One region of the Brevundimonas sp. GW821-FHT10E09 genome, then DNA from elsewhere that is predicted to be linked to it. Evidence: riboswitches for the same ligand, from Rfam matches in the RefSeq annotation. Region 1 holds a riboswitch; the other holds the start of a gene.

Region 1 (15,283 bases):
GTTCACTTCGGCCAGCTTCAGGGCGTTCGGGTTGTTGAAGCCGCGCTTGGGCATACGCATGTACAGCGGCATCTGGCCGCCTTCGAAGCCCAGCAGGCTGACGCCGGTACGCGACTTCTGACCCTTGACGCCGCGGCCCGAGGTCTTGCCCTTGCCCGAACCGGGGCCACGGCCGACACGCATGCGCTTCTTGTGCGCGCCTTCGTTGTCGCGGATTTCGTTCAGTTTCATATGCCTGATCCTTTCGGGTGCTAGCGCCCGGACATCGTCCGGACTCGGCGTTCAAAGTCTATCGTCTCCCTCCCCCTCGGGGGAGGGTGGTCGGCGGAGCCGACCGGGTGGGAAGGGCTCGGCGAGCCCGTCCCGGATATCTCAAGGTCGGGCGCTATAGCGGCTCCCCGAACAGCAGTAAAGGCGACTCTTGCGAGCCGCCCCCACCTGGTCGCTTGCGCGACCTGCCCTCCCCCGAGGGGGAGGGAGAGTCTTTCGTCTTACTTTTCGACGATCTCGGTCAGGTGGGCGACCTTGGCGATCATTCCACGAACCGAAGGCGTGTCCACGAGGGTCGATTCGCGACCCAGGCGGTTCAGACCCAGGCCCACCAGGGTGGCGCGCTGGTCGTTCTTGCGGCGGATCGGCGAACCGGTCTGCTTGACGGTGACGGTCTTTTGCTCGGCCATGATTAGGACTCCACAGCTTCGGGCGCCGAGGCGCCGTCGTTGCGACGGCCCATCAGATCCGCGACCTTCTTGCCGCGCTTGGACGCGACCTGACGGGGCGAGGACTGGACCTTCAGCGCTTCGAACGTCGCGCGGATCATGTTGTAGGGGTTCGACGAGCCGGTCGACTTGCCCACGACGTCCTGGACGCCGAGGGTTTCGAGCACGGCGCGCATCGGACCGCCCGCGATGACGCCGGTCCCGGGAGGGGCGGCGCGCATCATGATCTTGCCGGCGCCCCAACGGCCGTTGCCGTCGTGGTGCAGGGTGCGGTTCTCGCGCAGCGGAACGCGGATCATGGTCTTCTTGGCTTCTTCGGTCGCCTTGCGGATGGCTTCCGGCACTTCGCGCGCCTTGCCGTGACCGAAGCCGACGCGGCCCTTGCCGTCGCCGACGACCATCAGGGCTGCGAAGGAGAACCGGCGGCCGCCTTTGACGGTGGCGGCGACACGGTTGATGTGGACCAGCTTCTCGACGATGTCGGAATCCGGACCATCGACAGCGGGACCGTTGCGGTTGTCACGACGGTTGCGATCGTTGCCGCCGCCGCCGCGCTGGGGTTGATGCGCCATGCTTCGCGTCCCTTAGAAGTTCAGGCCGGCTTCGCGCGCGGCTTCCGCCAGCGCCTTGACCCGGCCGTGATAGATGTACTCGCCACGGTCGAAGACGACGTCCTTGACGCCCTTCTCGATGGCGCGTTCGGCGATCAGCTTGCCGATCGCAGCGGCCGCAGCCGTGTCCGAACCGCGCTTGCCCTTGCCGCCTTCCAGCGACGAGGCCGAAGCGACGGTCACGCCCTGGGCGTCGTCGATGATCTGGGCCGAGATGTTCTTGTCCGAACGGTACACCGACAGACGCAGACGGCCGTTGGCGACGGCCTTCAGGCGGCGACGGGTGCGCTCCGAGCGGCGCTTGGCTTGTTGTCGAAGAGAAAGAGCCATGACTTACTTCTTCTTGCCTTCCTTGCGACGGACCTTTTCGCCCGCGTAACGGACGCCCTTGCCCTTGTAGGGCTCAGGCGGACGCAGCTTGCGGATGACCGAGGCGATCTGACCAACGGCTTGCTTGTCCGAACCGAGGATCTTGATCTCGGTTTGCTTCGGAACGGCGAAGCTGACGCCGGCCGGCGGATCGATGTCGACTTCGTGCGAGAAGCCGAGCTGCAGCGACAGGGCGTTGCCCTTCATCGCGGCGCGGTAACCCACGCCGACCAGCTCAAGCGACTTCTCGAAGCCGGTGGTGACGCCGACGACCATGTTGTCGACCAGGGTGCGCGACAGGCCCCACATCGCGCGACCGCGTTGCGTGTCCGTGCGCAGGCCCAGCGACAGCTCGTCGCCTTCTTGCGTGACTTCGATTTCCTCGGCGACGGTCCAGGAGCTTTCGCCCTTGGGGCCCTTCACGGAGACGGTCTGACCGTCGAGCGTGACAGTCACGCCCTTCGGCACAGCGATGGTTTTCTTGCCAATACGGGACATATCAGTAGACCCTGCAGAGGACTTCGCCGCCGACGTTGGCGTCGCGGGCAGAAGCGTCCGACATGACGCCCTTCGAAGTCGAGAGGATCGAGATGCCGAGGCCGTTCTTGACGGGCTTCAGATCGCCGATCGCCGAATAGACGCGGCGGCCCGGCTTGGACACGCGTGCGATCTCGGCGATGACGGGCTGACCGTCGAAGTACTTCAGCTCGATCTCGAACTGCGGAAACTCACCCGGGTTCTGAACCAGGTTGTAGCCGCGGATGTAGCCTTCGTCCTGCAGCACGTCGAGGACGCGCTGGCGCAGACGGGAAGCGGGGGTCAGCACCTTGGAACGCTTGCGGGTCGCCGCGTTCTTGATGCGAGCGATCATGTCGCTCAGGGGATCGTTGATCATCATGTCTGTTCGCTCCCCTTACCAGCTGGACTTGGTCAGGCCAGGGATCTGGCCCTGGTTGCCGAGTTCACGCAGCGCAATCCGGCTCATCTTGAGCTTGCGATAGAACGCCCGCGGACGACCGGTCACTTCGCAACGGTTGCGAATGCGGCTCGGCGCGGAGTTGCGCGGCAGTTCAGCCAGCTTCAGGCGCGCGTCGAAACGCTCCTCAAGCGGCAGGTTTTCATCGTTGGCGGTCGCCTTCAGGGCGGCCCGCTTCGCGGCATACTTCGCAACCAGGGCCTTGACGGCTTCGTTGCGGTTTACGGCGCTCTTCTTAGCCATTGTTCTCTTCCCTTCCCGCTCAGTTCTTCACGAACGGGAACTTGAACTCGGTGAGGAGAGCCTTGGCTTCCTCATCGGTCTTGGCCGTGGTGCAGACGACAATGTCCATGCCCCACATCTGGTCGATCTGGTCGTAGTTGATTTCCGGGAACACGATGTGTTCCTTCAGACCGGTGGCGTAGTTGCCGCGACCGTCAAACGACGTGCCCTTCAGACCACGGAAATCCTTCACGCGCGGCAGCGCGATCGTGATGAACCGGTCCAGGAACTCGTACATCTGGTCGCCGCGCAGGGTGACCTTGCCGCCGATGACCATGCCTTCACGCAGCTTGAAGCCGGCGATGGAGTTACGGGCCTTGGTGGCGACGGCCTTCTGACCGGCGATGGCCGTCAGATCCTTGAGGGCGGCGTTCGCCTTCTTGGAGTCCGCGACGGCTTCGCCGATACCCATGTTCAGGACGATCTTGTCCAGCTTGGGCACCTGCATTTCGTTCGTGTAGCCGAACTTTTCCTTCAGCACCTGGCGGATGCGCGCCTGGTACTCGCCCTTGAGGCGCGGAGTGTATTTCTCGGTAGCCATCAGATGACGTCTCCCGTCGTCTTGGCGATGCGGACCTTGGTGTCCCCATCGATCTTGAAGCCGACGCGGGTCGCCTTGCCGTTGGCGTCGGCGATCGCGACGTTCGACAGGTGAAGCGAGGCTTCCTTGTTCTTGATGCCGCCCTGCGGGTCAGCCTGGCTCGGGCGCGTGTGGCGCTGAACCATGTTGACGCCTTCAACCAGGACGCGGTTTTCGGTGGGCAGGACCTTCAGCACGTTGCCCGTGCGGCCCTTGTCCTTGCCGGTGAGGACGACGACGCGGTCGCCCTTCTTGATCTTGGCGGCCATGTTACAGGACCTCCGGAGCCAGCGAGATGATCTTCATGTGGTTCTTGGCGCGCAGTTCGCGGGGAACCGGGCCGAAGATCCGCGTGCCGACAGGCTCGTTCTGCTTGTTGACGATGACGGCGGCCGACTTGTCAAAACGGATGACCGAGCCGTCCTTGCGTTGGATGTCCTTGGCGGTGCGCACGACGATGGCGCGAACAACGTCGCCCTTCTTCACGCGGCCACGCGGGATGGCTTCCTTCACGGAGGCGACGATTGTGTCGCCGATCGAGGCGTAGCGGCGCTTGGAGCCGCCCAACACCTTGATGCACATGACCCGGCGGGCGCCCGAATTATCGGCCACTTCCAGGTTAGTTTGCATCTGGATCATAAGATCAGATCCTTCTGATTACGAGGCGGAGGCGTTGGAAAGGACTTCCCAGCGCTTCAACTTGGACTTCGGGGCGCACTCGACGATGCGAGCGATGTCGCCGACTTTGAGCGCGTTGGCTTCGTCGTGGGCGTGATACTTCTTCGAAAGACGAACGATCTTCTTCAGAACAGGGTGAAGCAGCGTGCGCTCCACCTTCACGACGACGGTCTTTTCGCCCTTGTCGGACACGACCACGCCTTCGAGAATTCGCTTGGGCATATTCGTTTCCTTACGAGGCCGCACGCTTCTCGCGCAGAAGCGTCGAGATGCGGGCGATGTCTTTGCGCACTTCACCCACGCGGTGGGTTTTTTCCATTTGGCCGGTGGCCGCCTGGAAACGCAGGTTGAACTGTTCCTTCTTGAGCTTCAGCAGCTCGTCGGACAGTTGGTCGGTCGTTTGCGACCGCAGATCGGCGATCTTGGTCATTAGGCGGCTACCTCGACATGGGCGACGCCGGCGTCGATACGGGTCACGACCTTGGTGCGGACCGGCAGCTTGGCGGCGCCGAGACGGAGCGCTTCACGGGCCACTTCGTCCGTCACGCCGTCGATTTCAAACAGGATGCGGCCGGGGTGGCAACGCGCGGCCCAGTGGTCCACGGCGCCCTTGCCCTTACCCATCCGGACTTCGGCCGGCTTGCCCGTGACGGGCAGGTCGGGGAAGACACGGATCCAGACGCGGCCCTGGCGCTTCATCTGGCGGGTGATCGCGCGGCGAGCCGCTTCGATCTGACGCGCCGTGATGCGTTCCGGCTCCAGCGTCTTCAGGCCGTACGACCCGAAGTTCAGCGAGAAGCCGCCCTTGGCCGAGCCGTGGATGCGGCCCTTGAAGGCCTTGCGGTACTTGGTCTTCTTCGGTTGCAACATGACTTAGTTCTCACGTCCCCGGTCGCGACGCGGACCGCGGTCGCCACGGGGGCCGCCGCGTTCGCGGCCTTCGTTCGAGGACGGACCCGACGCTTCCTGGGCCCAACGCTTGTCCTGGGCCATCGGATCGTGCTCGAGCACTTCACCCTTAAACACCCAGACCTTCACGCCGATGATGCCGTAGGTCGTCTTGGCTTCGTAGAAGCCGTAGTCGATGTCGGCGCGCAGGGTGTGAAGCGGCACGCGACCTTCGCGATACCATTCCATCCGCGCGATTTCCGCACCGCCCAGACGACCCGAGACGTTCATCCGGATGCCCTTGGCGCCCAGACGCATGGCCGACTGCATCGAGCGCTTCATGGCGCGGCGGAAGGCCACGCGACGCTCGAGCTGCTGGGCGATGTTCTCGGCGATCAGCTGCGCATCGGTTTCCGGCTTGCGGACTTCGATGATGTTCAGGTGAACTTCACCTTCGGTCTGGGCCGAGATGTCCTTGCGGAGCTTCTCGATGTCAGCGCCCTTCTTGCCGATCACGACGCCCGGACGGGCGGCGTAGATGGTGATGCGGCACTTCTTGTGCGGGCGCTCGATGATGATGCGCGACACGCCGGCGGCGGCCAGACGTTCCCGCAGCCACTCGCGCAGCTTCAGGTCCTGGTGCAGCAGGCGGGAATAGTCGGCGCCGGCGGCGAACCAACGGCTGTCCCACGTACGGTTCACGCCGAGGCGCAGACCGATCGGATTGATTTTCTGACCCATCAGGCGGCCTCGCCGGCTTCACGGACCACGATGGTGATCTCGCTGAACGGTTTCAGGATGCGCGACGAACGGCCACGAGCACGGCTCGCGAAACGCTTCATCACCAGGTTCTTGCCCACGAAGGCCTCGGCGACGACCAGGTTGTCGATGTCGAGGTTGTGGTTGTTCTCGGCGTTCGAGATCGCCGAATACAGGACCTTGCGGACGTCGGTCGCGATACGCTTACGGCTGAATTCCAGCTCGTTCAGCGCCTTCTGAACCGGCATGCCGCGGATCGATGCGGCGACCAGGTTCAGCTTTTGCGGGCTGATGCGCACGTTGACCAGCTTGGCGCGGGCCTCGGTCGGGGCGACCCGACGAATGTTCTTGGTCTGGGCCATCAGTTACTTCCTTTTGGCCTTCTTGTCCGCCGCGTGACCCGGGAAGTTCCGGGTCGGGGCGAACTCGCCGAGCTTCATGCCGACCATCTCTTCCGAGACCGACACGGGCACATGCTTCTGACCGTTATGGACGCCGAACGTCAGACCGACGAACTGCGGCAGGATGGTGGAGCGGCGCGACCAGGTCTTGATCACGTCCTTGCGGCCCGACGTTTGAACGGCGTCGGCCTTCTTGAGCAGATACCCGTCGACAAACGGGCCTTTCCAGGAGGAGCGGGCCATTCTTAGCGAGCCTTCTTAACGTGGCGGGTACGGATGATGTACTTGTCCGTAGCCTTGTTCTTGCGGGTACGGGTGCCCTTGGTGTCCTTACCCCACGGCGTGACGGGGGTGCGACCACCAGAGGTCCGGCCTTCACCACCACCGTGCGGGTGGTCGATCGGGTTCATGGCGACGCCGCGGACGTGCGGGCGGAAGCCCATGTGACGCTTGCGACCGGCCTTGCCCAGGTTCTGGTTCATGTGGTCGGGGTTCGAAACCGCGCCCACAGTGGCGATGCAGCCGTCCAGGACCATGCGCAGTTCGCCCGAGCCGAGACGGATCTGGGCGTAGCCCTGATCGCGACCCACCAGCTGGGCGTAGGCGCCGGCCGAGCGAGCCAGCTGGGCGCCCTTGCCCGGCTTCATCTCGATGTTGTGGATGATCGTACCCACCGGCATCGAACGAAGCGGCATGGCGTTGCCCGGCTTCACGTCGGTCTTTTCGCCCGCGATCACCGTGTCGCCGGCCTTAAGGCGTTGCGGCGCGATGATGTAGGTCTTCTCGCCGTCTTCGTAGGTCACGAGGGCGATGAAGGCCGTGCGGTTCGGATCGTATTCCAGACGCTCGACCGTGCCGACCATGTCCCACTTGCGACGCTTGAAGTCGATCTTGCGGTACAGGGTCTTGGCGCCGCCGCCGCGGAAGCGGACCGCGATGCGACCGCCCTGCCCGCGTCCGCCCGACTTGGTCAGGCCTTCGGTCAGCGACTTTTCCGGACGGCCCTTGTGGAGCTCCGAACGGTCGACCAGCACGAGGGCGCGACGGCCCGGCGAGGTCGGATTGTAATGTTTCAAGGCCATCTGATCAGAGCCCCGTGGTGACGTCGATCGACTGGCCGTCGGCCAGGGTCACGATCGCTTTTTTGATGTCCACGCGACGACCCAGGATACCCCGGAAGCGCTTGGTCTTGCCCTTTTGAACCAGGGTGTTGACCTTCAGGACGTTGACTTTGAACAGGCTTTCGACCGCCGCGGCGATCTCGTCCTTGGTCGCCGTGTCGGCGACGCGGAAGACGACCTTGTTCTGCTCGGACAGGATCGTGGCCTTTTCGGTGATCACCGGAGCCAGGATGGTGTCGTAATGCTTGGCGGTAGGTTGAGCGGCCATTACGCGGCTTCCTTATCGCTGAAGCGGGCTTCGATCGCCTCGATAGCGGCCTTGGTCAGCACCAGCTTGTCAGCCCGCAGGATGTCATAGACGTTCAGGCCGGCGTTCGGCAGCACGTCGATGTGCGGGATGTTGCGTGCGGCCAGGCCGAAGTTCGTGTCGACTTCCGGACCCGCGATGATGAGAGCCTTGGTCCAGCCCAGCTTGCCGAGCGTCTCGCGCAGCGAGGCGGTCTTGGCTTCCTTGACCGAGACGGTGTCGACGACGATCAGGTCGCCCGACTTCGCCTTGGAGGACAGGGCGTGACGCAGAGCAAGCGCGCGGATCTTCTTCGGCAGCGAGAAGCCGTGGTCGCGAACGACCGGACCGAAGGCGCGCGAACCGCCGACGAACTGCGGTGCACGGCGCGAACCGTGACGAGCGCCGCCGGTGCCCTTTTGCTTGTACATCTTCTTGCCCGTACGAGAGTTCTCGTTGCGGGTTTGAACCTTGTGCGTGCCGGCGCGGCGCTTGGCCAGTTGCCAGTTGACGGTGCGGGCCAGGATGTCGCCGCGGATGTCGGAGATGCCGAAGACGGCGTCCGACAGTTCCACGTCGCCAGCGGCCTTGCCGTCGAGTTGGATGACAGAGAGTTTCATTACGCTTCACCGCCTTCGGTCGCTTCGACGGGGGCTTCTTCAGCCGGGGTCGAGGCGGGTTGAGCAGCAGACTTGCTCGACTTCAGCGCACCGGGGAACGGAGCGTCGGCCGGACGAGCCTTCTTGATGGCGTCACGAACCTTGACGTAGCTGCCGTCATGACCGGGGACAGCGCCCTTGATCAGGATCAGGCCACGCTCGGCGTCCACGCGGACGACGGTCAGGTTCTGGGTGGTGACGGTTTCGGCCCCGTAGTGACCGGCCATCTTCTTGCCAGGGAAGGTCCGACCCGGGTCCTGACGGTTACCCGTCGAACCGTGCGAACGGTGCGACAGCGAAACACCGTGCGTGGCGCGCAGGCCGCCGAAGTTCCAGCGCTTCATGGCGCCGGCGAAACCCTTACCAATGGTCTCGCCCTGGATATCGACCTTCTGACCCACCACGAAGTGTTCGGCCGAAAGCTCGGCGCCCACATCCAGCAGACCTTCCGCATCGACGCGGAACTCGGTCACATAGGCTTTCGGTTCGACTTCCGCCTTGGCGAAGGTCTCGCGTTGAGCCTTGTTGGTGTTCTTGGCCTTCTTCGTGCCAGCGCCCAGCTGGAGAGCGACGTAGCCGTCACGCTCCTGGGTACGTTGGCCGACGACCTGGCAGCCGTCGAGCTGAAGCACAGTGACCGGTACGTGCGCGCCGTCATCGGCGAACACGCGGGTCATGCCCAGCTTCTTGGCGATCACGCCCGTGCGCATCGGATCCCGCCTCTTTCTACTTTAAATCTTGATCTCGACGTCCACACCGGCGGACAGGTCGAGCTTCATGAGCGCGTCCACGGTCTGCGGGGTGGGGTCGACGATGTCGAGCACGCGTTTGTGCGTGCGGATTTCAAACTGCTCACGCGACTTCTTATCGACGTGCGGAGAGCGGTTCACGGTGAACTTCTCGATCAGGGTCGGCAGCGGAATCGGACCGCGAACGGTCGCGCCGGTGCGCTTGGCTGTATTGACGATCTCGCGCGTCGAGAAATCGAGGACGCGGTGATCAAAGGCCTTGAGCCTGATGCGGATGCTTTGATCCATATCGGTGCTTACTTCCAATGCGGTCGGAGGACCGCGTCCCTGTGAACCATTTCAAAGACCGAAGGCCTTCGGGCATAGAGCCCTCAGGGAACGCAAATCCGCAAAAACGATCGGCCCACGCAGTCGCCTGCGAAGGCCGCTAAAGTCCTGGGTCACTGCAAAGAACAGGGTCTCAGGTCGTTCCTGCGAACCGCGTCTGCATCCGGGGATGCACAGCCGGTCCAACAAGAGTGGGGCTTATGCCTACCGATTCCATTTTCGTCAAGCGGCGAAACCGTGGCGGCGACAGGATTCCGTCAGGCCGGTTCCAGCGTCGCCGCAGGCTTCGAAATCGGCGCAGATCGCCCCGCCTCATCGACCGCCACCATGACGAATTCGGCCACGGCCGACCGCCGTCGTTCGCCGGTCAACAGCGCCTCGGCCCACAGCTCCACCTCTATAGTGACGGAGGAGCGGCCGACCCGCGTGACGCGCGACGCCAGTTCGATCATGTCTCCTTCTCTTATAGGCGACGAGAAGTCGATGCGGTTCGACGCCGCCATGACCATGACGCCCCTGGCCCGCCGCGTGGCGCAGATGAAGGCGGCCTTGCCCATCAGCTTCAGGGCGTCGCCGCCGTAGAGGGTGCCATAGTGGTTGGTCCAGGTCGGGAAGACCATCTCCGCCGTCCGCAGCCAGCCGTCCCCCGGCTCCTCCCCCTTGTCCGGAACCGACGGCAGGTCGCCCTGCCCCGCTTCGCGGGGCGCCACCATGTTGAACACGCCGCGCGTACACAGGCGGCGCTCGCCGCTGACCGGCGCCTCGGCCCACAGTTCGACCTCGACCCCCATGGAGGTTCGGCCCACGCGCGCCACCCGACCCGTCGCCTCGACCATTTCGCCGATCCGGGCGGGTGCGGCGAAGTCGATCCGCTCGCAGCCGGCCGTGACCGTGTGCCGCCGCGCATGACGCGCGGCGGCCAGGAAGGCGACCTTGTCCAGGTGCGCCAGACCGACGCCCCCGAACAATGTGCCGTGGTGGTTGGCGTCGCCGGGGAACACCATGTCTATAAGCGTGACGCTCATCCCCCTACGGCCTCCTGGCGCGCGGCCTTCGCGGCCGAGACCATATTGGTCAGCGCCGCCTCGGTCTCGGCCCAACCGCGGGTCTTCAGGCCGCAGTCCGGGTTCACCCACAGCCGGTCCGCCGGCAGCTTGCCCGCCGCCGCCGTCAACAGGGCCGCCATCTCGTCCACCGACGGCACGCGCGGCGAGTGGATGTCATAGACGCCCGGCCCGATCTCGGCCGGATAGCGATAGTCGGAGAAGGCGTCGAGCAGCTCCATCCTGGACCGCGAGGTCTCGATGGAGATGACGTCGGCGTCCATGGCCCCGATGGACTGGATGATATCGTTGAACTCGGAATAGCACATGTGGGTGTGGATCTGGGTTTCGTCCCGCACGCCCGAGGCGGTGATGCGGAAACACTCGACCGCCCAGTCCAGATAGGCCGCCCAGTCGGCGCGGCGCAGCGGCAGGCCCTCGCGCAGGGCCGCCTCGTCGATCTGGATCACGACGGCGCCGGCGGTTTCCAGATCGATCACCTCGTCACGGATGGCGAAGGCGATCTGGCGGCAGGTCTCGCTGCGCGGCTGGTCGTCGCGCACGAAGGACCAGTTCAGGATCGTCACCGGGCCGGTCAGCATCCCCTTCATCGGCCGCTCGGTCAGGCCCTGGGCGTAACGCCACCATTCCACCGTCATCGGTCTGGGCCGCGACACGTCGCCATAGATGATCGGCGGCCGCACGCAGCGCGAGCCATAGGACTGGACCCAGGCGGCCTTGGTGAAGACGAAGCCGGACAACTGCTCGCCGAAATACTGGACCATGTCGTTGCGCTCGAACTCGCCGTGGACCAGCACGTCCAGACCCAGGTCTTCCTGCCATTTCACCGTCCGCGCCGTCTCTTCGCGCAGGAAGGCGGCGTAGGCGGCGTCGTCGATGACGCCCTTGCCGTGATCGGCGCGCGCCTTTCGAACCTCGGCCGTCTGGGGGAAGGAGCCGATGGTGGTGGTCGGATAGGCGGGCAGGTTCAGCCGCCGCTGCTGCACCGTGCGCCGGATCTCGAAGCTGGAGGTGCGGGTCGACAGGGCGGGGTCGGCGTCCGCGGCGCGCGCCTGGACCTTCGGATCATTGATGCGCGGCGAAGTGCGGCGCGAGGCGACGGCGGCGGTCGAGGCGTCCAGTTCGGCCTTCACCGCATCGCGGCCCTGGTTCAGGGCGCGGGCCAGGGTCGCCAGTTCGGCCACCTTCTGCACGGCGAAGGCCAGCCAGTTCCTGATCTCCGGCTCCAGGGCCGTCTCACGCTCCAGATCGATGGGGGTGTGGAGCAGCGAGCAGGACGGCGCCAGCACCACCCGGCGGCCCGAGGCGACCAGGGGCTCGACCCGGTCCAATACGGCGTTCAGATCGGCCTTCCACACATTGCGGCCGTCGATGACGCCCAGCGACAGCACCTGATCGGGACGCATGTCCGAAGCGACCGGGGCCAGTTGCTCCGAGGCGCGGATCAGGTCGAGATGCAGGCCATGCACCGGCAGCTTCAACGCCGTATGCAGATTGTCGCCCAGCGCCCCGAAATAGGGGGTCAACATCAGCTTGATCGGCGGCGTCACATCGGCCAGCACGCGATAGGCGTGATCATAGGCGGCCTTGGCCTCGTCGCTCAGGTCCGTGACCAGGCAGGGTTCGTCCATCTGCACCCAGGTCGCGCCCGCGCGCGCCAGCGACCGCAACACCTCGGCATAGACCGGCAGCAGGCGAGGCAGCAGGCTGAGGACGTCGAAGTCGGCCCCGCGCGTCTTGCCCAGCAGCAGATAGCTGACCGGCCCCAGCAGCACCGGCCGGGTGTCGATCCCCTGCCCCCTGGCTTCCAGATACTCGTCCAGCGCCTTGGTCGAGCCCAGCCGGAAGACCTGATCCGCCGTGAACTCGGGCGCGAGATAGTGGTAGTTGGTGTCGAACCATTTGGTCATCTCCATCGCCGGCGCGCCCTCACCGCCGCCGTGGACATGACCGTGTTCGCAGACCGGACTGTCGCCGCCGCGGGACCCCGGCGCCCCAGACCCTCGGGCCATGGCGAAATAGGTCGCCAGATCGACCCGATCCCCGCTCCAGCCATAGGCGGCGGGCACGGCCCCGACCATGGCGGTCAGGTCCAGCACCTGATCATAAAGAGAGAAGTCGTTCGACGGCACGATGTCGGCGCCCAGATCGCGCTGGCGCGCCCAGGTCAGGGCGCGCAGCTCGGCGGCGGTGGACAGCAGGGCGTCCCCATCGATCTTGCCGGCCCAATAGGCCTCAAGCGCGGTCTTCAGCTCGCGCTTGGGGCCGATGCGGGGAAAGCCGAGGGTGGCGACCTGGACAGTGTGGCGGGTCATGACGTTCGAAACCTGTGTTGTGGCCAGGTTTCGGACAGGGGCGCATCGACGCCGACGCGGACGTGCAGGGTCCGGCGGCGCGCATGCGGCCTGACCGGACACCCCGCCGGAGGACGTTATCTGTCGGGGCAGGTCTCCTGGCTCACGGGTCGACGCCTCGGATCCGGCCTTCCCGGCGCGAACGCCAGTGACACGAGATGGACCCTCGACTCGCCGCTTACAGTTGCGGGGGCAGCGCCGGTTTCACACCGGCTTCCCTCTTAGCTCCACGCGCCCCGAAGACCGCGTGCAGACCACGACCCGGGCACATGACCGCAATCAAGCGCAGCCGTCAATACATATAAGGATATCCTTATATGATTGCGGCTCGTTAACCCCTTGCCGCAGGAAACGCGCGCGCGTGACACATTTCGACCACAAGGCGTGGCGGATGAGCCACATGTCAGTTTCAAGACACTTATGTAACGACGGTTTATTGCTCAGCTTCTAGCGCCGGCTGGTAGCAGCCGCCCTCCCTGGGCCTCCACCCGGGCACAGACTGCTAAGGACAAAAGAAAATGAAGACGATCCTCCTCGCCTCGGCCGCCGCCGCCACCCTGTTCGCCGCCCCGGCCTTCGCCCAGAACGCCATCGGTTCGGTCGGCGTGACCTACTCCAACCCGTCGGTCGAAGTCGCCGGCGATGACGTCGACGCCGACGTCTGGACCGTGGACGGCACGGTCGCCCTGCCGGCCGCCGACTGGACCGTGACCCTGAACGGCGCCGTCGACTACACCAAGGCCTTCGGTGAAGAAGACGTCACCGGCGTCGCCGCCGCTCACCTGACCAAGATGTGGACCTCGGACGTCCGCGCCGGCGCCTTCGTCGCCGCCAACGACATCGGTTCGGGCAACGATCCCGTCTGGACCGTCGGCGCCGAAGCCCAGAAGTACCTGTCCAACGCGACCCTGACCGGCCTGGTCGCCTACACCACGTCTGACGACAGCGACGCCGACATCTGGACCGTCGGCGGCGACGCCGCCTTCTACGTCATGCCGAACCTGCGCCTGAACGCCGGCGTCAGCTACAACAACGTGGACGTGGCCGGCGGCGACGTGGACGCCTGGACCTATGGCGTGGGCGCCGAGTACGAAATCGAGAACACCCCGTTCTCGGTCGGCGCCGCCTATACCCGCGCCGACGTCGACTCGATCGACGTCGACACCTGGTCGCTGGGCCTGCGCTACAGCTTCGGCGGCGGTCTGCAAGCGCGTGACCGCGCCGGCGCCGGCCTGAACGTCTCGTCGATCACGAGCGTCCTGGGCGGCCTGTAAGCAACGGCCTCCCTCACGGGATGAGAAGAGCCCCGGCGGAGCGATCCGCCGGGGCTTTTTTCATGTCCGGATCGACGCACGAAAAAGGCCCCCAGGGTTCCACGACCGGGGGCCTTTCCTCTCGCGGCGAGATACGGGTCTTAACGCCCGATATGAAGCGTCCCTGATCCGACGACGGTGCGGGACACAGAGCCTGTGGCGGCGGCGACGCGGACGTTCCCCGAGCCGGCGATGGCGACGCTGAGGTCGCGGGTCGTTCCGCCGTAGCGGACGTCCCCGGACCCGCCGATGGCGACCGACAGCTTGTCCAACCGACCCTGGCGGACGTTCACCCCGCCCGAGCCGCCGATGGAGATGTCGCCCTGACCATTGGCGCTGGCGACCTCCACATTGCCCGAGCCGCCGACGGCGACCTTGAGGTCGCCCGTGCCGCCGGCCGAAACCGAGCCTGAACCGCCGACGCTGGCGTCCAGCGTCCGCGACGTCCCGGCGCGGATCGACCCCGAACCGCCGACGCCCAGCTCAAGGTCGCCGTCCACATTGGCGATGGTCCAGCCGCCGCAGCCGCCGCTGTCCAGTTCGACCGAGCGCGCGCCGCGTCCCACGGCGCCGAATACGGCGCCGCCGGCGCTGACATCCACGTTCCGCGGCGTGCGCAGGATGATCAGGGGCGCGTCCTCCAGCCGGATGCGGCCCAGATCGCGCACCTCGACCGTCGCGCCCTGGCCGGGCTGGGCTGCGTCTGCGCGGCCCGAGTTGCAGTTGCGTATGCCGTCGCCACGACCCCAGAGGCCATTGCGGCGAAGCCCGCCGTCGATCTCCACGTCACGGCCGTTGCGCCGCACCTGTACGGCCGGCAGCCGTGACCGGCCCTGCGTCACCTCGACGGCGATGTCCTGGCGGTCCTCGACGATGACGACCACGCGCGCCACGGCGTTGCGGATCTCGACTTCGCCGGCCGATGCGGGCGCGGCGGCGGCCAACCCCGTCAGGGCGGCGACGGCGGCGGCGGCGATCAGAGCGGTTTTCATGGAGGCGTTCCCTTTCCCGGATATGAGGAAAAGGTGCGCGCTGGCGACCCGCGAGTCATTTTAACTCGAGGTCATGAACTCGAATTAACGGGTGGCGTTCAAGGCGCCCGCGCCGTCCGCAACCCCGACCTCGGGCTGGAAGTCGCGCTCGAAGG
Region 2 (15,283 bases), on a different contig from region 1:
AGACGACGCCGGCCAGGACGATCCGCGCGATCCCGTCGCCGAGGCCCTTCAAACGGCGCAGGCGGACTTCGCCCGCCGCGAGAGCGAAATCCTGGCCGCCCATAATCAGGCCCTGCTGGACACGGTCGCCGAGGCCGCGCGCGCCGAACAGGCGGTTCGCGCCGAGCTGGAGGCCGAACGGCGCATGGCCAATGTCGGCCGTCTGGCCGGCGGCGTGACCCATGATTTCAACGCCCTTCTGGGAGTCATGACCTCGGCCCTGGACATGATGCTGCGCCATGCCGACGAGCCCGAGCGCATCCGCCGCCTGGGCCAGGCGGCCCTGGCCGCCGGTCAGCGCGGCGAACGCCTGACCCGCCGCCTCAGCGCCTTCTCGCAGGACGAGGACCGCACCAATCTTCAGCGGCTGGACGTCGGGATCTTCCTGGCGGGCCTGGAGACCAAGCTGCGTCTGCTGTCGGGGCCGTCGATCGACCTGATGATCGAAACCCCGGCCCAACCGGCCTTCGCCCGGATCGATCCGGCGGCCTTCGAGGCGGCGGTGCTGGCCCTGACGCGAAACGCGGTCGAGGCGTCGAACGGCGTCGGGTCGGTCGCGGTGCGGCTGGCGATGATGGCCGACGACAGCCTGAGACTGAGCGTGCGCGATTCCGGCCCCGGCATGGACGCCGACACCCTGCGCCGCGCGGCCGAGCCCTTCTTCACCACCCGGCCGGACGCGGCCGGCCTGGGCCTGTCGCAGGCCTTCGCCTTTGCGCGCCAGTCCTCGGGCGCCCTGGCGATCGACAGCACGCCGGGCGAAGGGGCGGAGGTCTCCGTCACCCTGCCCCGCGCGGAGCAGCAGGACGCGGACGCGAGCGAAAATACGGGCCAGACGGACGAACCGGCGCCTGAAATCGTCTCCTGACGGCTTCCTACCCCTGCAAAGGTCGATTCCGGCGTCCCATATGTCGCCCGGCGGTTGACCCCTGCGGGGTCGGCGCTAGTGTCCGCCCGCCTGCCCCCACGCGCCAGAAGACCAGAGGATATCATGGCCGAAGCCCCCGTTCCCTACGACGTCGTCATCATCGGCGGAGGGCCCGGCGGCTATAACGCCGCGATCCGCGCCGGCCAGCTGGGCCTGAAGGTCGCCTGCGTCGAGATGCGCGCCACCCTGGGGGGCACCTGCCTGAACGTCGGCTGCATGCCGTCCAAGGCCCTGCTCCACGCCTCGGAAATGTTCGACGCCGCCAACAGCGAGTTCGCCAAGATCGGCATCGAGGTCCAGCCCAAGCTGAACCTGGGCCAGATGCACAAGGCCAAGGACGACAGCGTCACCGCCCTGACCAAGGGGATCGAGTTCCTGTTCAAGAAGAACAAGGCCGACTGGATCAAGGGCCGCGGCAAGATCGTCGCCAAAGGCAAGGTCGAGGTGACCGCCGCCGACGGTTCGGTCCAGACGCTTGAGGCCAGGAACATCGTCATCGCCACCGGCTCGGAGCCCACCCCCCTGCCGGGCGTCGCCTTCGAGGCGGGCAAGGTGATCGATTCCACCGGCGCCCTGTCCCTTCCGGCCGTGCCGAAGAAGCTGATCGTCATCGGCGCCGGCATCATCGGCCTGGAGCTGGGTTCGGTCTGGCGCCGCCTGGGCGCCGAGGTGACGGTGGTCGAATTCCTGGACCGGATCACCCCCGGCATGGACACCGAGGTCGCCACCGCCTTCCAGCGCACCCTGACCAAACAGGGCATGGTCTTCAAACTGGGCGCCAAGGTCACGGGCGCCAAGCCGGTCAAGGACGGGGTCGAACTGACGGTCGAACCGTCGGCCGGCGGCGCCGCCGAAACCCTGAAGGGCGACGTCGTCCTGGTCGCCATCGGCCGCCGCCCCTACACCGAGGGCCTGGGTCTGGAGACCATCGGCGTCACGCCGGACAAGCGCGGCTTCATCGACCATGACCACTTCAAGGTCGCCGGCCAAGTCAACGAGGGCGGCGTCTGGGTGATCGGCGACGTGACCCACGGCCCGATGCTGGCGCACAAGGCGGAAGAAGACGCGGTCGCCGTGATCGACACCATCGCCGGCAAATACGGCCACGTCGACTACGCTCTGGTGCCCAACGTCGTCTACACCTTCCCCGAAGTGGCCTGGGTCGGCCAGACCGAGGACCAGCTGAAGGCCGCCGGCATCGCGTACAAGAAGGGCAAATTCCCCTTCACCGCCAACAGCCGCGCCAAGATCAACCACGAGACCGACGGCTTCGTGAAGGTTCTGGCCGACGCCGCCACCGACAAGGTTCTGGGCGTCCACATCATGGGTCCGCAGGCCGGCGAGATGATCCACGAGGCCGCCATCACCATGAGCTTCGGCGGCGCCTCGGAAGACATCGCCCGCACCTGCCACGCCCACCCGACCCGTTCGGAAGCCGTCCGCCAGGCGGCCATGGACGTCGAAGGCTGGATGATGCAGGCCTGATCCGCCGCGCCCCGACGGGCGTCTGACATGAAAAAGGCCCGCTCGGCAGTCGCCGAGCGGGCTTTTTTGATCTTGTCCGGCTTGGGCTTAGGCGGCCCAGACGGTCCGGGCGTCCTGAGACTGGCTGTCCACACCCGGCTCGCCGATGCGGAAGCGCGACACCAGCTCGGCCAGTTTTTCCGCCTCCTGGCTCAGCGCCTGGTTGGCGGCGGTGGTCTGTTCGACCATGGCGGCGTTCTGCTGGGTCGTCTGGTCCATCTGGTTCACGGCGACATTGATCTCGGCCAGACCCACGGCCTGTTCCTGGGCCGAGGCGGCGATTTCGCCCGCCAACTGGTTGATCTCGGCCACCTGGTTGATCAGGGCGGTCAGGGCGCCGCCGGTCTGGGACACCAGCCGGGCGCCTTCGCCGACGCTGGCGCCCGAGGCGGCGATCAGGCCCTTGATCTCGCGCGCGGCGTCGGCGGAACGCTGGGCCAGGGCGCGCACTTCCGACGCCACCACGGCGAAGCCGCGGCCGGCCTCGCCGGCCCGCGCCGCCTCGACGCCCGCGTTCAGGGCCAGAAGATTGGTCTGGAAGGCGATCTCGTCGATGACGCCGATGATCTCGCCGATCCTGCCCGAGGTCGCCTCGATCTCGCCCATGGCGGCGGTGGTGTCGGCGATGATCCGCTCGCGCGTTCCGGCCCCGCCGCGCGCCTGGGCGGTGATCTCGGCGGCGGACCGGGCGCCCTCGGCCGTCTTGCGGACAGTGACGGTGATCTGATCCAGGGCGGCGGCGGTCTGTTCCAGGGCGGCGGCCTGGCGTTCGGTGCGGCGCGACAGGTCGTCGGTGGCCGTGGACACCTCGGCGGTTCCGGCGCGCATCGCCCCGACCAGATCGACGATATCGGCCATGGTGGCGGCCAGGGTGTCGGCGGCGGTGTTGTAATCGTCCTTCAGCTTGCGGCTGCGCTCGGCGAAGCTGGCGGTGATGCGGTGGTTCAGGTCGCCGCGCGCCAGGGCCGCCAGACCCTGGCCCAGGGCCCCGACCACGACGGCGTCTTCCTCGGCCAGGCGTTCGCGCTCGGCCTCGCTGGCGGCGTGGGTGGCGCGGGCGGTTTCGCGCATCGCCTCGGCCTCGGTCTCGGTCGCCTTCTGACGCACGGCGGCGTCGCGGAAGGCGATGACGGCGCGCGCGATCTGACCGATGTCGTCGCCGCGCGAGACCCAGGGGGCGTCGAAATCGGTGCGGCCCTGACGCAGGGCCTCCATCCGCTCGCACAGGGCCTGCAGCGGCGAGAACATGCGGCGCGAGGCGACCAGACAGCCGCCCACCACCAGCAAGGTGACGACGACGCCGCAGATCAGCAGGCCGGCCATCATATGGTTCACCGAGGCCATGAAGTCGGCCTTGGGAATGCCGACATACAGCACGCCGATGGTCTGGCCGGCGGCGTTCTTGATCGGGTCGTAGGCGACGAAATAGGGCTTGCCCAGGATGTCGGCCTGACCACGATAGGGTTTGCCGGACTTCAGCACCGCGTCATAGACGGGGCCGGGCTTGAGTTTGGTGCCGACAGCGCGCGAACCGTCGTCCTTGACCACATTGGTCGTGACCCGCAGGTCGTCCATGAAGACCGTCGCCGTGCCCCCCACCAGGGCCTTGATCCGATCGACCGGTTCGACGAAGTCGTTCATCGGCGTGGAGCCGACATACAGTCGGCCGTCCCGCGCCGAAAACCCGTCGCCGTAGTCGGCCAGCACGTCCCAGGCGACGCGCATATTGGCCTCCTGGCGTTCGGCGGCGCTGGCCTCTGCATCCCGGGTCAGCAGCACCACGGCCACCGCCAGCAGGATCGCGGTCAGGGCGGCCAGGGCGCCGATCACCATGAGGGCGATCTTGGCCGAAAGGGAAAGCGCGCTGGGTTTCATCGCCGTATCCAGTGGAGGCTTCGGGTCTTCAGTCAAGCATCCCTGACATGAGCAAGGTTAAGAACCTTCCCCGACGGCAATACTCTATCTCATCTCGATGTGAGCATTCCCTTGAGCCTGTAGAGGGCCTCCAGCGCCTCGCGCGGGGTCAGGGCGTCGGGGTCCACGGCCCCGAGCGCCGTCTCGACCGGCGAGGGCGCAAGGACCGGCGCCGGTTCCGCCAGGGCGAACAGCGGCAGGTCGTCCAGACGGGCGGTCGCCGCCTTCTCCCCTTCCAGCCGTTCGAGCACGGATCTCGCGCGGGCGACCACGGCGCCCGGCACGCCCGCCAGTTTGGCCACCTGCACCCCATAGGACCGGTCCGCCGCCCCCGGCGCCGCCTCGTGCAGGAAGACGAGATCGCCGTTCCACTCCTTGGCCACCATGGACAGGTTGCAGACATGGTCCAGCCGCGTCTCCAGCTGGGCCAGCTCGTGATAGTGGGTGGCGAACAGGGTGCGCGCCCTATTGGTCTCGTGCAGGGCCTCCGCCGTGGCCCAGGCGATGGCCAGGCCGTCATAGGTCGCCGTGCCGCGCCCGATCTCGTCCAGAACGACAAAGCTGCGCGGCGTGGCCTGGGTCAGGATGGCGGCGGTCTCGACCATCTCCATCATGAAGGTGGACCGCCCCCGCGCCAGGTCGTCGCCCGCCCCGACCCGGCTGAACAGCCGGTCCACCACGCCCAGACGCATCGACAGCGCCGGCACGAAGGCCCCGGCCTGGGCCAGGATCACCAGCAGGGCGTTCTGGCGCAGGAAGGTGGATTTACCGGCCATGTTCGGCCCGGTGACGATGGCCAGACGGGCGCAATCCGCCCCGGAGCCGTCCAGCCGCGCATTGTTGGGCGTATAGGGATCGCCGGCCGCCTTGACCGCCGCCTCGACCACCGGATGCCGCCCGGCCTCGACGGAGAAGGCCAGGCTGTCGTCCACTACCGGCCGGGTCGCCCCGACCTCCTGCGCCCATTCCGCTAGGGCCGCGTGGGCGTCCAGTTCGGCCAGGGCCTCGGCGACCGCCTGCAGCGGTTGGGCCAGACGGGCGACCTCGCGCCGCCAGGTCTCGAAGGTCTCGGCCTCGATGGCCAGGGCGCGGTGGCCGGCCTGGCTGATCTTGGCGTCCAGCTCCGACAGTTCGACCGTGGTGAACCGCACCTGGCTGGCCAGGGTCTGGCGATGGATGAAGGGGCTGTCCGGCCCGGCCCGCAGCAGGCCTTCCGCCGCCTTGGCCGAGGTCTCGAGGAAATAGCCCAGGACGGCGTTGTGCTTGACCTTGAAGGCCACGCCCGACTCCGCCACGGCCCGCGCCTCCAGATCGGCGACCACCCGGCGGCTGTCGTCGCGCAGGGTGCGGGCCGCGTCCAGTTCGGGACGATAATCGGGGCGCACGAAACCGCCGTCGCGCGCCAGGTGGGACGGCTCGTCCACCAGGCCGTCGATCAGATCAGCCTTCAGCCGCGACACCTCGGGCGACAGGCTGAGACGATCCAAGGCCAGGGCGATGCGGCGCGGCTGACCGGTGATCGGATCCACCTGGCCGATGAACAGGCCGGCCACCCCCTCCGCTATGGTCAGGCCGACACGCACCGCCGCCAGATCGCGCGGACCGCCGCGTCCCAAGGCCAGCCGTCCGACCGCGCGGGCGATGTCCGAGGAGGCCTTCAGCCCCTCGCGCAGGTTGCGGCGCAGATCGCGCCGCTCCAGCAGCCATTCGACCGCGTCGAGCTGTTCGTTGATCGCCAGCGGATCGCGCAACGGCCGGGCGATCCGCTCCGCCAGGGCCCGGGCCCCGCCCGAGGTGACGGTGCGGTCGATACAGGCCAGCAGCGAGCCTTCGCGTTCGCCCCTCTGGGTCCGGTCGATCTCCAGACTGGTCCGCGTCGCGGGGTCGATGGCCAGAAAACCGCTCTCGCCCAGCCGACGCGGCGGCGCCAGGGCCGGGACCTTGCCGGCCTGGGTCGTCTCCAGATAGGCGGCGATCAGGCCCAGGGCCGAAATTTCCGCCTCCTCGAAGGCGCCGAATCCGTCCAGGGCCGCGACGCCATACAGCCGCTCGACCCGCGCCTGGGCCGCCTGGGGCTCGGCGATGGCGCTGGCCAGGGCCTGAACCACGCCGCCGGACCCGTCCAGGGCGTCCCGCGTCGCCGGGTCCGAATAGATCCGGTCCGTGACCAGAACCTCAGACGGCCGGAACGCCGCCAGGGCCGCGCCCAGGTCCTCCAGCGCACAGGCGACGCTGTCCACAGCGCCGGACGACAGCTCCACCACCGCCACCGCCGCCCGCCCCTTGCGCACCGCCACGGCCGCCAGACGATTGGCGCCCCGCGCATCCAGCAGACTGTCCTCGGTCAGGGTGCCCGGCGTCACCACCCGCACCACGCCGCGATGGACCACGGCCTTGCCGCCGCGCTTCTTGGCCTCGGCGGGATCTTCCAGCTGTTCGCAGATGGCGACCTTGTGGCCCAGGCGGATCAGCCGGGCCAGATAGCCTTCCATCGCATGGACCGGCACACCGGCCATGGGGATGTCCTCGCCCTGGTGCTTGCCCCGCTTGGTCAGGGTGATGCCCAGGGCGGCGGCCGCCACCTCGGCGTCCTTGAAGAACAGTTCGTAGAAATCCCCCATGCGGAAGAAGAGTATGGCGTCCGGCTGTCCGGCCTTGGCCGTCAGATACTGCGCCATGAAGGGCGTCGCCCCTTCCAGCGAGGCGGCGACTTCAGGCGAATGTTCGGGGGAGGGAAAAGCGGGCGCGTTCATGTGCCGTCAGGGTGACGGATCGCGACCGACCGCTCAAGCCCGTTAACGGCTCTTGCACAGGCTTGTCACCCCTGCGATAGGCCGTGTCAGGCGGTTAAGGGAACACGGTGAGACACCGTGGCTGTGCCCGCAACTGTAGGCGGCGAGAGCGTCGTCCGTCCGGGGTCTCGACCCCGGCGCCACTGGGTGACTGGGAAGGCGAGGACGGCGGTTTATGACCCGCAAGCCAGGAGACCTGGCCGCCTGACGTCGCTCGTCCGCTGTCCGGGACCAGACAGAGGCGCGGGGACTTCTCGTCGTAGCGACCCGATCTTGCGCCGTCCGGACCTTTCAGGCCCGGCGGATCGGCTCGCTCATACCGGTTCCTCGCGCGCACTCGCGGAGCCGACATCGGGGATTCTCGCTCAATGAAGCGCTCCATTCTTCTCTCCACGGCGGCCCTGTCCGCCGCCTTCGCCGCGCCCGCCTTCGCCTTTGACGAGGCGACCCAGCTGGACGACGTCGTCATCACCGCCACCCGTATCTCGGCGATTGTCGCCGACACGCCCGGCGCCCGCGTCATCGACGCCAAGACGATCGAACAGCGCGGCGCCGTCTTCGCCGCCGACATCCTGTCCGACGTGCCGGGCCTGTCGGTGACGCGCACGGGCGCCTTCGGCGGCCTCGCTCAGGTTCGGATGCGCGGCGCCACGCCCGGCAAGACCCTGGTCCTGGTCGACGGCGCGCCTGTCAACGACGCGGCTGAGCCAAACGGCGCCTATGATTTCTCTGGCTTCGAACTGGGCGACATCGACCGGATCGAAGTCCTGTCCGGTCCCCAGTCGTCGCTGTGGGGGTCCGACGCCATCGGCGGGGTGATCTCCTTCACCACCAAGGAGATCGACGGTCTGCGCGCCGAAGCCGAGGCCGGCAGCTATGACACGGTGCGCGGGCGTCTGGCCGCCGGCGTCGCCAATGAGACCTATGCCGTCAGCGCCTATGTATCGCATTTCGACACCGATGGAATCTCCGCCGCCGACGAAGCCAACGGCAATCCCGAGGCTGACGGCTTCACCACCACCACCGCAGGCGTGAAGGGACGTTACGCCGTCTCCGACAACGTCAAGTTCGACGGATCGGCCCGCTGGTCCAAGAGCGATGCCGATATGGATAACGGTTTCCCGGTCTCCGACAATGACGACACGTCAGAATCCGAACAATGGTCGGGCTTTGCTCGCGCGAGCGTCGAAGGCTTCGGGCTAGACCACCAGTTCAGCGTCTCGACCTCGGACATCGAGCGCCAGACCTTCAGCGCCTTCCCCTCGACCTTCAAAGCCGACCGTCAGGCCTATCGTTGGCAGGCGAATGGCGAGGCCGGCGCAGCCACCTACGCCTTCGGCGCCGAACGCGAGGAAAGCGAAGGCAGTATCTCGACAGGTGACAAGGTCAGCCTGGGCACGAGCTCGGTGTTCGGCACGGCCCGTTATGAAGTCAGCGACGCCCTCAGCATCACCAGCGGCCTGCGGTTCGACGATACGGACGACTTCGGCTCCAAGACCACCGGCCGGATCTCCGCCGCCTATGAATTGACCGGCGGTTTCATCCTGTCGGGCGCCTATGGCACGGGCTTCAAGGCCCCGTCAGTCAGCCAGGCGGTTTGCGACTTCTGCTTCTCGTCGACTCCCTATCCGACCCTGAAGCCGGAAACGGCCGACAGCATCGAAGTGGCACTGGGTTGGGCCTCGGCCGACGGTCGTTTCGACGGCCGCGCCACCCTGTATCGCCTGAATGTCGAGGATCAGATCATTTACTTCTTCAATGAAGATACTTTCGATATCTACTACGACAACGTCGATCGGACCCGCTCCGACGGCGTCGAACTAGAAGGCCGCGCCCTGCTGGGGGCCGGCTTCGATCTGACCCTGGCCTATGCCTGGACCGACGCCGAAGACCGCTCGACCGGCGCGCGCCTGCTGCGCGTGCCTGAACATGCGGGATCGGCCACCCTGGGCTGGACGGGTGATCGGATTTCGGGCGCCCTGACCGTCCGCGCCGAGGGCGACCAGGATGATTCCGGCGGGGTGCGCGACAGCTTCGTCACCGCCAACCTGAACACGGCCTATCAGCTGACCGATCAGGTCGCCCTGACGGCCCGGATCGAGAACCTGGCCGACGAGCGGTATCAGCAGGTGCTGGGCTACGGCGAGCCCGGCCGGTCGGCCTATGTCGGGGTCAGGCTGCGCTACTGATCCGCGCGCGGGCGTCGGCGGTGAAGGCCGCCGGCGCCTCGAGCGCCAGCTCCGGCCAGCTCAGATCGGGGCCGGGCGCGTGGGCGGCGGCCAGGATGGCGCGCAGTTCGGCCGCCGAGGCCACGCTGGCGACCACCCGGTCCACCGCCTTCAGCGAAAACGCATAGGCCAGGGCCGCCTGCATCGGATCGCAGCGCCGTTCGGCCAGACGCCGGCGCGTCCGCGACAGGGCCTGGGCGTAGTTGGCCAGATGGGGCGGCAATTCATCGCCGACCGCGAACAGAAGCCCGCCGGCGAAGACCGAGGCCAGGTGCACCTCGGCGCCGCCGGCCTTGATCTCGTCCAGCACGCCCTCGGCGGCGGCCCGCTGGTCCAGCAGATTGCAGGAAATCTGAACCACGTCGGCCTCCAGCCGGCGCGCCAGCAGGGCCGGGCCGTCCTCGACCGTGGCGCAGAAGCCGATGCTGCGGAACAGGCCGCGGGTCTTCAGGGATTGCAGCCGGTCCCACAGGGCGCGGCCCTCGGCCCCGGCCAGGTCGGCGGCGTTATTGACCAGCAGGGCCTCGCCGCGCGGCAGGCCCATGCGTTCCAGCGACCGGCGCGCCCGCGCCTCGACCCGATCCAGGCCTTCGCTCAGGGCCACGGTTTGAACCGTCACGCGGAAGGGCGAGGGGAAGGGCCAGGCCTGGCCCAGCAGCCGTTCGCCGTCGCCGCCCGGTTTGGTCGCGATCATCTTGACACCGGCGTCCGCGCCCGTCTGCAACAGGAAGCGCATGGCGTCCTCGCGCGCGCCCGACGGCGCGGCCATGAACGGATTCAGGGCGCGTCCCGGCTCTGTCACCACGGCGAGAGCCAGGCGATCTATGGGCGAAGGCGCCGAAGGGGTGGCGGGGGAATGCGTCACATTCCCATCTTGCACCTCCAAAGCTTAAAGGAGGTTGAGCGAGACGTTACGCGAGTCTTACCTGGAGATCGTCGGTATGGCGGATCAGGCGTCGGCGTCGGGCTGCCGATCCGGGTGCGCCGCCCCGAAGGCGGAGTGGTCCAGCGCCCGCGCCTCCACCGCCAGAAGCCCCGGCCAGGCCTCGAGCGCCATGTTGAACCGCCGCGCGGAATAGAGCTGCGGCATCAGATAGCAGTCGACCAGGCCCGGCCGGTCGCCGAAACTCCACCCCTGGCCGTGGCGGCCCACCAGGATCTCCAGGGCGTCGAAACCCGGCGCGATCCAGCGCGCGGCCCAGGCGTCCACGGCGGCCTGGTCCGCCGCGAAATCCTCGCGCAACGACCTGAGGACGCGCAGATTATTCAGCGGATGAATATCGCAGCCGATCAGGGCGGCCATGGCCCGGACACGGGCCCGGTCGGCCGATCCCTTCGGCAACAGGGCCGGCTCGGGATGAACCTCTTCCAGCCATTCCAGAATGGCCGGGCTCTGGGTGACGACCTGATCCCCGTCCTGCAGGGCCGGCACCATGCCCTGGGGGTTCAGGGCCAGATAATCGGCCGCCTTCTGCTCGCCCTTGCGCAGGTCATGCGCCGCCGTCTCATAGGCCAGGCCCTTGAGGCACAGGGCGATGCGGACCCGGTAGCTGGCGCCCGAGCGCCAATAGCCGTGCAGGATCATCAGACGATCTTGAAGCTCAGGGGCGCCAGGCCGTCGATGGTCACGACCACCGCGTCGCCGCGCGCCAGGGGTCCGACGCCCGACGGGGTGCCGGTGAAGATCAGGTCGCCCGCCTGGAGCGACCACAGTTTCCCGGCTGCCTCGACGATCTGATCGGGGTTCAGGATCATGTCGTCCAGGGTGCTGGACTGTTTCGTCTCGCCGTTGACGCTCAGGGCGATCACGCCCGCGGGGGCCGGAAGCGGTCCCAGGGTCAGGGCGCCGCAGGGGGCCGACTGGTCGAACCCCTTGGCTGCATCCCACGGCCGCCCGGCCTTCTTCGCCTCTGCCTGAAGATCGCGACGGGTCAGGTCGCAGCCGACCGCCCAGCCCACGATCCGCCCGCCCTCGCCGATGGCCGCCACCAGTTCGGCCTCGAAATGCAGATTGTCCGTCGCCGACGGATAGGCCGGGTCGGCCCCGTCCGACACCAGGGCGTCGCCGGGCTTGGAAAAGAAGAAGGGGGACTGCTTGTCCGGGTCCGACCCCATTTCGCGCGCATGGGCGGCGTAGTTCTGGCCGACGCACAGGATGCGGCGAACCGGGAAGCGCCGGGCGTCGCCGGTGATCGGCAGGGTCGGCAGGGGGCGGGGGGCGAACAGCAGGTCGGTCATTTCCCCAATCTAGAACGGCGAAACGCGCTTGACGAGGCCGGGGATCACGGGTGGGCGAAGGGAACCTCGCGCCGGGTGTAGCGTTCCGAAACGGGGTCCCCTATTCTATTGCCAAGCTTGAAACCGGAGCGCGCACCATGGCCACCACCAAGGCTAGAGAAGACATCAAGGCCGACCTGAAGACCCTCAAGGAGGATCTGAAGATCGGCGCCCGCGAAGAAACCCAGCGTCTGCGCGAAAAGGCCGAGGAGGCCGAGGCCAAGCTGCGGGCCAAGAGCGAGGAAGTGCGCGACCAGGCGCGCGGCTATTACGACACCGCCCGGGTGCGCGGCCGCGAATATTACGACGACGCCGCCGAACGCCTGGACGAGGCCCAGCGCTATATCGTCGAGCGGGTGCAGGAACGTCCGGTCCAATCGACCGCCATCGCCCTCGGCGTCGGCGTGGTGCTCGGCCTGCTTCTGGCCGGCCGTCGCCGCTGATGTTCAAGGGCATCGTCAAACGCATCGTGGCGACCAGCGTGGCCGCCGCGAGCGTCTTTCTGGCCGTGGTGTTTCTCGGCGTCGCCATCTTCCACGCCATCAGCCTGGTCACGACGCCCCTGGGCGCCTCGGCCATCACCTTCGCCCTGTTCGCCCTGGTCGCCCTGGTCGTCGCACTCGTCTTCCTGAAGGGCGAAAGTCACGACGAGGAGGACGAGGAGGATGCGCCGGACGGTCTGATCGGCAAGCTGATCCACATCGTTCGCGAACGCCCGATCATCGGCGCGGTCGGCGGACTGGGCGCGGCCTTCCTGTTGCTGCGCAATCCGGCCCTGGCCGCGATCGTCGCCAGCATGGTGGCCGAGCGAAAGATGGATCAGGGCGGCTACGCCAAAAGGCGCCGTCGGCGCTGAGGATTCTGCGAAGGCCACGGAACGCCCTGCGTCCGGGACCGTTGATCTTCCGACGGGACGAACGGCTGCAAGGCCGCCGTCGGAAACATCAACGCAGGAGAGCTAAACCCATGATTCGCTGGGCAATTATCTTCCTGGTCGTGGCCTTGATCGCAGCCGTTCTCGGCTTCGGCGGCATCGCGAACTTCTCGTTCGAGATCGCCAAATTCATCGCCGTGATCGCCATCATCCTGTTCGTCATCGCCCTCGTGGCCGGCGGACTTCGCGGACGCGGCGCCCCTCGATTATAGGGCTGCCGCTCCGGCGAAATGCAGAAGGGCCGGAACGCGAGTTCCGGCCCCTTTTCTATTTGCGGCGTCACCCGGGAATAGAGACGCGACGGCTCAGACCGCCGCCTTCTCCAGCTCGCCCGGCCTGTTCGGGCTGGGCGCGGTCGCGGCCTTGCGGGTGTCCTGACGACGCGGCAGCCGCCAGACCTGATGCGGGCTGTAGCCCCGCCCGTCCCAGGCCAGGGCCGTGACCGTAATGGTCCTGGCGTCCCAGTCCACCTGATTGAAGCCCGGCGGCGAGCCCCGCTCGCGGTGCGACAGGGTCCCGCACCCGACGGCGTAGGAGCAGCGGTCCGCCAGATCGATGGGCAGGGCGAAAGGCACATGGACATGGCCCGTCATGATCAGATCCACCCCGGCCTCGGCGAAGATCAGGGCCGCCTCGTCGCCGCGCTTGACGTCGCCGGTCATCGGCGTGCCGATCATCTCGACCAGGGGATGATGACAGGCCAGGATGCGCAACGCCCCGATCGGCGCCTGACGCAGGGCCTCGGCCGCACGCCGGGTCTGGTCCAGATCGATGACCCCCTTGGACCAGTTGGGCCGCGCCTGCCAGCCGCGCGCCGTGACGACGCCCCGCACCATCACCGTGTCGTTGCAGAACTGACCGTCATGGGCGGGGAAACCCGTCGCCGTCTCGAAGGCGCGCCATGGATGGAACAGGCGGGCGACCGGGCTCCAGTAGGGGACGTCGTGATTGCCGACGATGACGAAGCGCGGCTCCGGCATGGCCCGCATCCATTCCCCCGCCGCCCGGAATTCGACCGGATAGCCCTTCTGGGTGATGTCGCCGGTGATCAGAACCAGATCATTGGGCGTGGCGTGGGCGTATTCCAGCGCCGCCGCCACCGCCCCCTTGTGCTCGCATCCGAAATGAACGTCCGAAAACTGGAGAACACGCCCCATCAGAGACTGTCCTCGGCCGCAGGGGGCCGGGGCGCAAGGGCGCGGAACGCCTTGGGAATGAATCGCACGGTGGCCTCGGATTTCAACAGGACGGGCTCTCCGTCTATCACGGCGGGAATCTTGGAGCGCGCCCGGACGTCGATCCGCTTGGCCGGGCGGGTCGAGACGGCGGGATCGTGGCGCCAGTCGCTGAACAGGGCGTTGGCGGCCAGGCGGAAGGCCTGGCTGGCGTCGGACGGGTCCATCGCCGCGGCTTCCAGCCCGTCCGGCTCTTCCATGGCCTTGGAGATCATCGGGCTGATCAGCACCAGAGCCTCGGCCCGACGCCGGGGGCCGCCGTCCAGACTGAACCTCAACCGACCGGTGAAGGCCCGCTTCAACGCCCGCCGCGCATAGGCCCAGGCCAGTCTCACCTTGCCGGTCCGCATCGCCTCGCGCGCCGGCGCCCACAGGGCCGGCGAGCCCAGGATGGCGGCGCAGTAGAAATATTCCCCCGACACCTCGCCGCCGGACACCGATTGGGGCTCGCCCTCCTCCAGGGCGCGGCGCAGGGCCAGCTTCCAGTCGGCCGTGCCGTACAGGGCCCTGGGCAGCATGTTCATCGTGCCGCCCGGCAGGGGGGCGATCATCGGACCATTCGGCCTGGCCTTCGCCGCCACCGACCGCGCCGTGCCGTCGCCGGCCAGGACGAAGATCACGTCCGGCGCGGCGGCGAAGGCGTCGGCGATGGCCTGATCGAAATTGCCGGCTTCCAGCACCACGACCTGGGTTTGCAGGTCATAGTCCGCCAGGATCGCCTCGGCCTCCGCCGCGGCGCGCGGCCCCACGCTGCCGGACAAGGGATTGACCAGCATCACCGCCCGGCCCAGCGACGCATGGGGCGTGAGACGACGCGCGGCCTCGTCGCGCGGCTCGCCGGCGTCGGCGTCGGGTTCTGAACTCAGGGTGTCGGTCATGGCCGCCGAACGTTCAGGCGGCCCGCCTGTTCCCGACAAGCGTGACTATTGCTTCAGTTCGTCGCGGGCGGTCGAGGCGCCGGCCTTCAGGGCGTCGCCGGTTCTTTCGGTCGCCTGACCCGCCTTGTCGGCCGCGACCTCTGCGGCTTCCGGGGCGCGTCCCGCCAGTCTCTGCGCCCCGGTCCAGCCGGTCATGATCCAGCCGTCCATCATCCGGCCCGCCGCCTGGACCGATCCTTCCTTGATGGACAAGACCAGGGTCAGGGCGCCGATCAGGGCCAGCAGGGTCACAAGCAGATTGACCAGCGGCGCGGCCGAGGCCTTGCGCTTCTTGCTGCGCGCCCAGATCGGGCCTTCAGCGCCGGCCGTGGCGCGCGTCACATCAGAAAACCGCATCATTTCCCCCCAAGGACTGCGCAGGCTGACCCACGCCGGTTAAGCATAGTCGTTTCGACAGAACGACGATAGACAGGGGAACCGGAGCCGTACTCCAGCGTTATCGCCTTCGGGGCGAACCCAGGATAGAGGATTTCA

The links. A riboswitch is a leader RNA that binds a small molecule or an ion and turns the genes downstream of it on or off. The one in region 1 is predicted to bind cobalamin.
Region 2: linked by a shared signal. The riboswitch ahead of AC1RSI_RS11110 (TonB-dependent receptor plug domain-containing protein) and the one ahead of metE (5-methyltetrahydropteroyltriglutamate--homocysteine S-methyltransferase) in region 1 are both predicted to bind cobalamin.

Annotation. Positions count from the first base shown of each region.
Region 1 covers NZ_JBXASO010000005.1:46,850-62,132, forward strand. Annotated here, with positions in the region: gene rplO (50S ribosomal protein L15) at 1-231, opposite strand, end outside; gene rpmD (50S ribosomal protein L30) at 492-680, opposite strand; gene rpsE (30S ribosomal protein S5) at 683-1,291, opposite strand; gene rplR (50S ribosomal protein L18) at 1,304-1,660, opposite strand; gene rplF (50S ribosomal protein L6) at 1,664-2,197, opposite strand; gene rpsH (30S ribosomal protein S8) at 2,199-2,597, opposite strand; gene rpsN (30S ribosomal protein S14) at 2,613-2,918, opposite strand; gene rplE (50S ribosomal protein L5) at 2,938-3,498, opposite strand; gene rplX (50S ribosomal protein L24) at 3,498-3,806, opposite strand; gene rplN (50S ribosomal protein L14) at 3,808-4,176, opposite strand; gene rpsQ (30S ribosomal protein S17) at 4,195-4,437, opposite strand; gene rpmC (50S ribosomal protein L29) at 4,448-4,645, opposite strand; gene rplP (50S ribosomal protein L16) at 4,645-5,085, opposite strand; gene rpsC (30S ribosomal protein S3) at 5,089-5,844, opposite strand; gene rplV (50S ribosomal protein L22) at 5,844-6,224, opposite strand; gene rpsS (30S ribosomal protein S19) at 6,228-6,506, opposite strand; gene rplB (50S ribosomal protein L2) at 6,509-7,345, opposite strand; gene AC1RSI_RS06060 (50S ribosomal protein L23) at 7,350-7,652, opposite strand; gene rplD (50S ribosomal protein L4) at 7,652-8,290, opposite strand; gene rplC (50S ribosomal protein L3) at 8,290-9,039, opposite strand; gene rpsJ (30S ribosomal protein S10) at 9,061-9,366, opposite strand; gene AC1RSI_RS06080 (acyl-CoA thioesterase) at 9,663-10,430, opposite strand; gene metE (5-methyltetrahydropteroyltriglutamate--homocysteine S-methyltransferase) at 10,427-12,784, opposite strand; cobalamin riboswitch at 12,895-13,097, opposite strand; gene AC1RSI_RS06090 (porin) at 13,342-14,097, shown strand; gene AC1RSI_RS06095 (GIN domain-containing protein) at 14,238-15,128, opposite strand; gene AC1RSI_RS06100 (cupin domain-containing protein) at 15,213-15,283, opposite strand, start outside.
Region 2 covers NZ_JBXASO010000010.1:119,488-134,770, forward strand. Annotated here, with positions in the region: gene AC1RSI_RS11090 (PAS domain-containing sensor histidine kinase) at 1-907, shown strand, start outside; gene lpdA (dihydrolipoyl dehydrogenase) at 1,031-2,452, shown strand; gene AC1RSI_RS11100 (methyl-accepting chemotaxis protein) at 2,540-4,366, opposite strand; gene mutS (DNA mismatch repair protein MutS) at 4,456-7,158, opposite strand; cobalamin riboswitch at 7,233-7,416, shown strand; gene AC1RSI_RS11110 (TonB-dependent receptor plug domain-containing protein) at 7,566-9,386, shown strand; gene AC1RSI_RS11115 (aldo/keto reductase) at 9,370-10,290, opposite strand; gene maiA (maleylacetoacetate isomerase) at 10,375-11,010, opposite strand; gene AC1RSI_RS11125 (fumarylacetoacetate hydrolase family protein) at 11,010-11,663, opposite strand; gene AC1RSI_RS11130 (glycine zipper domain-containing protein) at 11,801-12,145, shown strand; gene AC1RSI_RS11135 (hypothetical protein) at 12,145-12,558, shown strand; gene AC1RSI_RS11140 (DUF1328 domain-containing protein) at 12,669-12,848, shown strand; gene AC1RSI_RS11145 (metallophosphoesterase family protein) at 12,942-13,793, opposite strand; gene AC1RSI_RS11150 (diacylglycerol/lipid kinase family protein) at 13,793-14,749, opposite strand; gene AC1RSI_RS11155 (hypothetical protein) at 14,795-15,145, opposite strand.